Regions from separate parts of the Paenibacillus sp. FSL R7-0128 genome, predicted to be linked through region 2. Evidence: riboswitches for the same ligand, from Rfam matches in the RefSeq annotation. Region 2 holds a riboswitch; each other region holds the start of a gene.
The links. Region 2 has a riboswitch for cyclic di-GMP ahead of NST26_RS02610 (transglutaminase-like domain-containing protein). Riboswitches for the same ligand answer to the same signal wherever they lie in the genome.
Positions count from the first base shown of each region.

Region 1: another riboswitch for cyclic di-GMP. It lies ahead of NST26_RS01365 (anti-repressor SinI family protein); the one in region 2 lies ahead of NST26_RS02610 (transglutaminase-like domain-containing protein).
Region 3: another riboswitch for cyclic di-GMP. It lies ahead of NST26_RS31390 (flagellar assembly protein A); the one in region 2 lies ahead of NST26_RS02610 (transglutaminase-like domain-containing protein).

Region 1 covers NZ_JBBOCD010000001.1:327,493-329,693, forward strand. The annotation lists gene NST26_RS01360 (2-oxoglutarate dehydrogenase E1 component) at 1-554, opposite strand, end outside; cyclic di-GMP riboswitch class I at 1,050-1,153, shown strand; gene NST26_RS01365 (anti-repressor SinI family protein) at 1,188-1,331, shown strand; gene NST26_RS01370 (helix-turn-helix domain-containing protein) at 1,476-1,808, opposite strand; gene NST26_RS01375 (TasA family protein) at 2,130-2,201, opposite strand, start outside.
Region 2 covers NZ_JBBOCD010000001.1:622,040-624,240, forward strand. The annotation lists gene NST26_RS02600 (GtrA family protein) at 1-210, shown strand, start outside; gene NST26_RS02605 (class D sortase) at 278-931, shown strand; cyclic di-GMP riboswitch class I at 1,057-1,138, shown strand; cyclic di-GMP riboswitch class I at 1,212-1,292, shown strand; gene NST26_RS02610 (transglutaminase-like domain-containing protein) at 1,306-2,115, shown strand.
Region 3 covers NZ_JBBOCD010000001.1:7,333,547-7,335,747, forward strand. The annotation lists gene biuH (biuret amidohydrolase) at 1-375, opposite strand, end outside; cyclic di-GMP riboswitch class I at 880-972, shown strand; gene NST26_RS31390 (flagellar assembly protein A) at 1,080-2,201, shown strand, end outside.

The DNA.
Region 1 (2,201 bases), 290 kb from region 2:
TTCAGCGGGGCAGGGGAGGTCATAGATTCCGCCTGGCTGTTGAGCCAGCGCAGCTCGCGTTCATCATGCACATGCCCGAATTCATAAGCAATGGTCTGTGTATAGGCCTGGCGCATTCTGTGGACGGCATCCATTGCGGTATGCACATCCGCAGGGGCATTATCCCAGATCAGCGAAGCGGGCAGGGCATTAAGATCCTCGCGGGTAAGCTCGTAGGTCTCCAGCTCCAGCCATTTGGCCATCGGGTTCGTGCTGCGCTCCAGCGGGTCAATGTCTGCGGCCATATGGCCATATATTCGAATATTGGCGATCAGCTTCGAGGCCTTGACAGCCTTCTTGAGCCACTCGGCATCTGCTGATACGGCAGGCCTTGGAGCCCTCTCGGCATCGGGTGCCAGTGGAGGGGGGCCGGATACGGTGAAGAGATCGCGGTAATGCTGTTCAACAGAAGAGGGGTCCTTGACAAATTGCTCATATCTTTCTTGGATGTAGCCCAGGTTGGGGCCGTAGTATTTGCTCCATACTGTGTCGTTATAGGGCTCTTTGACTGCCATGAATAGGTCCTCCTAACGGATAAACTCCACGCGAGGCATCCAGTGTGCCACTTGGCGGAGCTGCAAATGTTTGCGGTTTCATTCTCATCCTATTGTGCTACTTTCCGGCGGGGTAATCAATTCATACTTTCGGTCAATCCGTTCGCAATTTGGCATGATTCATTACAGTATTCATACGGAACTATCATAAATAGAAAAAACTCATATAACAGCCCGTTATACATACAAATGGGTAATTGTCTCTATACGATGTTGCGTGCAGCGGCAAGTCGGGGCGGATGGGGTTCCCTTTAGTATATTTAAACTATTAGCTAGTGTTTGAACTTGGAACTGGAAATATTTATACAAGCCGCTGGCAATTTCAGCTAAGTTTCCTCACATTTTTTCATAAAAAAATTCCAGAAAACGACACACTAATCGCACATGATCTTGTATAATGTTATTGCGGAGAACGGTTTCATCGATTCTTGCCAGATCCTTTCATGATGGAAAGGGTCCAGTAAAAGGTAAACCTGCCGAAAGACAGGGGCACAAAGTCTCGGATCTAAAGTAGAAATACTACAAAGTAGCAATACTACTATGATGGCCGGACTGCCTGGGGACGCGAAAATTCTAGGAGGAGATTTCTTGGATATGTCCAACCAGGGGAATGACGAGCTGCAGGCAGTAGATCTGGATTTAGAATGGGTGCACTTGCTGATGTCTGCCAAGCAGGCGGGGATCGCGGCGGAGGATATCCGCCGGTTTCTAAGTGAGAAGGCGCTCCAGGCGATGTAAGGCGGTCATCATTGTTCGGATACATACAGAAAAGGCACAGCGTCCGGTACGCTGTGCCTTTTCTGTATGCCGCTTGAAAGGCTGCCTTCGCCGAAGGCGGCCTCCCTGCCGTGCGGAGTCTTCCCTGTGGCATATAATGCTCGTCTAGTTGTCCTTTTGTTCCATGCGCCATTTCTGGTAATCGAGGAATTCCTTGAATTCGCGTTTGCTTATACCGGAGGCCATGGCCTCCTGAACAAGCCGGAACCATTCCCCGTCCAGAGCCTGTTCTTCCGTCTCTGCCAGTCCGCCATACAACAGTGCATGAATGGATACCTGAAGCGCGTCAGCGATTTTTTCGATGAATTGAATGGAGGGGTTGGATTGAATGTTCCGTTCCACATTACTGAGGTATGATTTCGCCACATCAGCCTTATCGGCAAGCTCGGATAACGAATAGCCCTTCTCCAGTCGGAGTTTGTGGATGCGGCTTCCCATAGTATCTGACACGATTACAACGCCCTCCGTACTTTTTTTGGTGAAAAATAAGAAGTGATATGCTTCGCGCTATACATTCTCCTTATCTTTCTCGTTGAAACGGTACCGCCCGTTCAAAGGCCGGCAAAGCCGTTTTCTCTTGTCAGTATAACAAAAATCCGCAAAACGGACAAAAATCCTTGAACCCGGCAGCGGGGAAAAAGAAACGGCATACCCGGCCCGGATGGGGGAGGATATGCCGTCTTGATGGATTGCTGAAACGCTGCCTTCCTAATAAAAGGACGGCAAAGCCATTTTCACTTGTATAGGCTGGCCCCTGATCTACTTGGCTTCTCCCACTCCTTGAAGAGCATCGAAGGTCCAGTTCAGAGCTAAGCCGTCACCCTGGAAAAT
Region 2 (2,201 bases):
AAGGGAAGGGACAGAGGCGGGGATGGCCGCTTTGACCGGATGCAGCTAGTAAGATTTATTGTGCTGAATCTGCTGGTGCTGGGCATTTCGGTGCTGCTGATTCATCTGCTGACTGATCGGCTGGGAGTCCAGGTGCTGATGGCCAAGGTGCTGGTTACCTTTGTTACAGTAATCATTAATTTCTTTGGAAGCCGGAAGTGGGTATTCTAGAGGTACAGTATGTCTTCCCCGTCCCCTGCGGGGGCAGCACTTATTCTATATTGCGGAGGCGATTGTCATGCGGAAGTTATCCTATTTGATTATACTTGCCGGGGTCCTGATTATGCTCTACCCCAAAGGAAGCGAATGGTACGAGGACCGTCAGCAGCAGAAGCTGCTGGAAGAGGCTGAACAGGCCTATAGTGAAATCGTTCCTTCGGCTACGGCTCCTGCCAGCCAGGATCTGAGCAAGCCTTATGCGGAAGTCACCCAGCTGCTGGCGGAAGAGTCTGGTGCGGAAGAGCCGGTGCCCACTACAGCGCCCGAGATTGAAGTGGGAGGCAAGATCACCGCTATTATTGAAATCGATAAAATCGATCTGAAGCTGCCTGTACTGGAGGGCGCCACCAAGACCAATATGAAGCATGCGGCGGCGCATATGAAGGAGACAGCTCCGATTGGCGCGGTAGGCAATGCAGCGATTGCGGCACATCGGTCAAGAACGGCAGGGCGGCTGTTCAACAGACTGGATGAGGTCGGTAAAGGGGATGCCATTACTGTTATTACAAGCGGACAGGAATACAAATATGTTGTATATGATGTATCTATTGTAGAGCCTACCGATATTTCAGTTCTGAAGGGTAAGGATGATGATAAGATTCTGACCCTCATTACCTGTGATCCGCTTGTCAACCCTACCCACAGACTCATTATTCATGCAAAGTTGACCTGATTGTCATAGGACAATGCTGAGAAAGGTCAAAAAACATAAAATTTTAGTCTATTTTTGCGGGAATCTAGTGATTTGGGTCTTGCTAATAGATTGAGATATGGTAAGCTATAACTATGAAAGCTAATACACGATAACGGCAAACCTATCGAAAGGTAGGGACGCAAAGCTACAGGGCCTTCCCGTCATGGATGGCAGCCAGTTACCGAATGAAGAGGCTTTTTTTGTTTGTTTTCATTCTGAATCTGTCATTATGTGGCAGTAGATTGGACAGATAAAGCTTATACGATAACGGCAAACCTATCGAAAGGTAGGGACGCAAAGCTAAAGGGCCTTCCCGTAAGAATGGCAGCCAGCTACCGAAAGGGGTTTTATCCATGAAGAAGTTTTATTTAATGCTGATTACACTTTTTGTGATCGTCACTTCCGTGCAGACAGGCACTGCTCAAGCAGCAAATGCAGATTCAAGCTGGTTAAATGTTGGACAACTTGATCAAGGGGTTATCGGGGTATCGTACGATGTTCCTAAAGACAAGAAGATGAAGCTCATGATTACCAAGGACAATAACAGCTATACTTACAACTTATACACTTCCAAACCGACCGAGACGTTCCCGCTGCAACAAGGTAATGGCTCTTACAAGGTCTCCGTTCTTGAGAATACTACCGGCAACAAATACAAAGTACTATCTTCCGAGACTGTATCTCTTTCAATGAGCAATGTGAATGCCGTATATTTGAGCTCTGTACAGAATGTAAAGTGGAGTTCTTCCGATAAATCCGTTCAAAAGGCAGCACAGCTTACAAAGGGTCTGACCACAGATGCAGACAAAGTTAAGGCTATCTACAATTACATCGTAGCTAACGTGAAATATGACTACTCTCTGGCCAACAGCGTAAGCACAGATTATATTCCGAACAACGACAATACACTGGCTACCAACAAAGGTATCTGCTACGATTACGCTTCCTTGTTCGCTACTATGCTCCGCAGTGAAGGGATTCCAACCAAGTTGGTTATGGGGAATACAAGCTATGTAACTTCATACCATGCCTGGAACGAAGTGTTCCTGAACGGCAAATGGGTGACGATTGATACTACAGTGGATGCAGGTCTGGGTAAGAAAACAGCATCAACAGAACTGATCAAATCAGCAAGCAAATATACTGCAGCGAAATTCTACTAAGAATAGCTGTAACTATAGCATTATCTGAGAATAACCCGCTTAGTCATTAAGCGGGTTATTTTTATTTATATAAAGGTTGCTTTTTA
Region 3 (2,201 bases), 6.7 Mb from region 2:
AGGCGCCAGCTCATCAATGATCTGCCAGCCGCGCTCCCCCCGCACGAGGATTCGTCCCGCCGGTCCTTCGGAGCCGATCTCGGCCCCGATCTGGCGGCTGCGCCACCGCTTGTTCGCCGGCAGATCCGACAGATCCGGCTTATGCCCCTCGCGGGTATGGATCACGGTGAAGCCTTCGATGTCCCGGATACGGGCCAGCAGCCGCTGAATGGGCTGGATCGCCCTCGCTGTTAATGAGAGGTCATAACCCATTCTCTCGACGTAACCGCCCTTGCCGCAAAAATCCGTCTGCATGTCGATAATCATCAGCGCTGTCTTCGCCGGGTCCACAGCCCCGTCATAAGGCCAGATGTAAGGTGTTGCTGCAATCTGCATGGTTTATGCTCCTCTCCTGATGTCGCTATCTCTATTAATGTCATATTAGTTAACATTAATTCGTGTTTCCTTGGTATGAGTTAGATTATATTACAATGAATTTGCGATGTCTTCGGTTTTATTACGAAATAATACACTGAATGTTTGTGTTTATTTACATAGTTAACATACACATAACATTAACACTCGCAAAACCGCTTATTAAAAAAGAACACTCCGAGTCTTACCAAGCCCAGGGTGTCCCAACAGTTGAATGCTCATACTTTCCTCCCCCTGCCTCTTCCATAAGCTGTAAGCGCTGGGAAACCAGTTTTTTTGTCGAAATAGAGCTGCATATTTCGAGTTTTTTGATAAATAGGCATAATATAGTTGAAAAATAGCTCTTTAAGTACTAGAATTAAGCTTGTTTGCAGAAGTTAATGACGCGTAAGAACTATTTATGACTCTTTTTGTCGATTACAGTCGACCATAACTCCCACCTCTACAGGATGTATATCATTGATCTATTTCTAAAGGCAAACTCCCCGAAAGGGCAGGACGCAAAGCTATGGGCCTAAGAACGCCGGAATCTGCGTTTACGGTTGCCAGGCTGCCAATAGAGACCACTTAAGCCAGCTGTTCCGGAGGGAAAGCCTCCCAGGCTTGATGATGTTCTTTTTCTGTACGAATTGCCATTGATCATACGAAAAAGTGAGGTTACAACCATGCCGCAGCAGGATATCGAACCAAGCCGATATGAATTCGTAGAGTCCCTGATGCTCGAACGTAAAGGTCTCCTGGATTCATTCTCTGTGGAGGGCCGAGCTTCTGACGGGACAACTGGAGATAAGAATGGAATTATCCTCGTGCAGGACAACCAGATATTCATTACTCCCCCGCTCCCCGGAGGTGCTCCCGCCCGCATTTCTGCGGTCCACCCTGTTGTCCTGAAGATCAACTGGAAGACCGTTACAGAGCCAACCGAGGTGACCAGAGCGGATTATATCACTTGGGAGATCTGTGAGAAGCCGCAATATGAAATTACCGTATCGCCTGACAAGCTCAAGGTCCACTTCACTTTATACCGTGCAGAGAAGTACGCCTGGAATCTGGTCAACTGCCCCGCCGCCTTCGAAGCGGTCGTCCGTGCCCAGCCCAATCCGGCGATGCTACTGTCCACGCTCACCATAGAACAGATTATCGCCTCACTGGACAACCGTTTTATTCTGCGCAACCTGAACATTCCCGCCCTGTACGCGGAGCTTACGAACCCTACATATCTCCCCGTATGCATCGCTGAAGGCAGAGCCCCGCTGCCCGGCAAGGAAGCCCGGCTGGAATTCCTGCTGCCTGAGCATACACTTGAGGGGAACCGGATGCTTCAGGGACAGGGAGCCCGGGGTCAGAAGCCTGCGGAACCCTTGGAGTATCTCCGTTTCCCGGGAGCCCCCTTTGCCTTTGCAGGCGAAGTCTTCGCCCGCAAGCTGCCGCCGGAAGAAGGCATTCCCGGCCTCGACACAGACGGAAGGGTCCTGCCCCCTCCCCCGCCGCAGGATATCTACTTTGCTGCCGGTAATCATGCCAAGCTCCTTCCCTGTGGTAATATCGTAGCCCGGCACACCGGCAGGCCCCGTATCTGCGGAGGAAGCGGCAGCGTCCGGATATGTGACTTCCCTCCGGTCAGTCTTCTGGCCAGAGAGATGACAGATCCTGCGGGCGATGTTATGTTCGCAGGTGACATCATTGTACCGGGAGATCTGGAAGGACCTGTACGAATTGAAGCCCTCGGGAATGTGTACGTCTATGGCGATATCCGCCAATCTACAATTATAGCCACCGGCAGTATT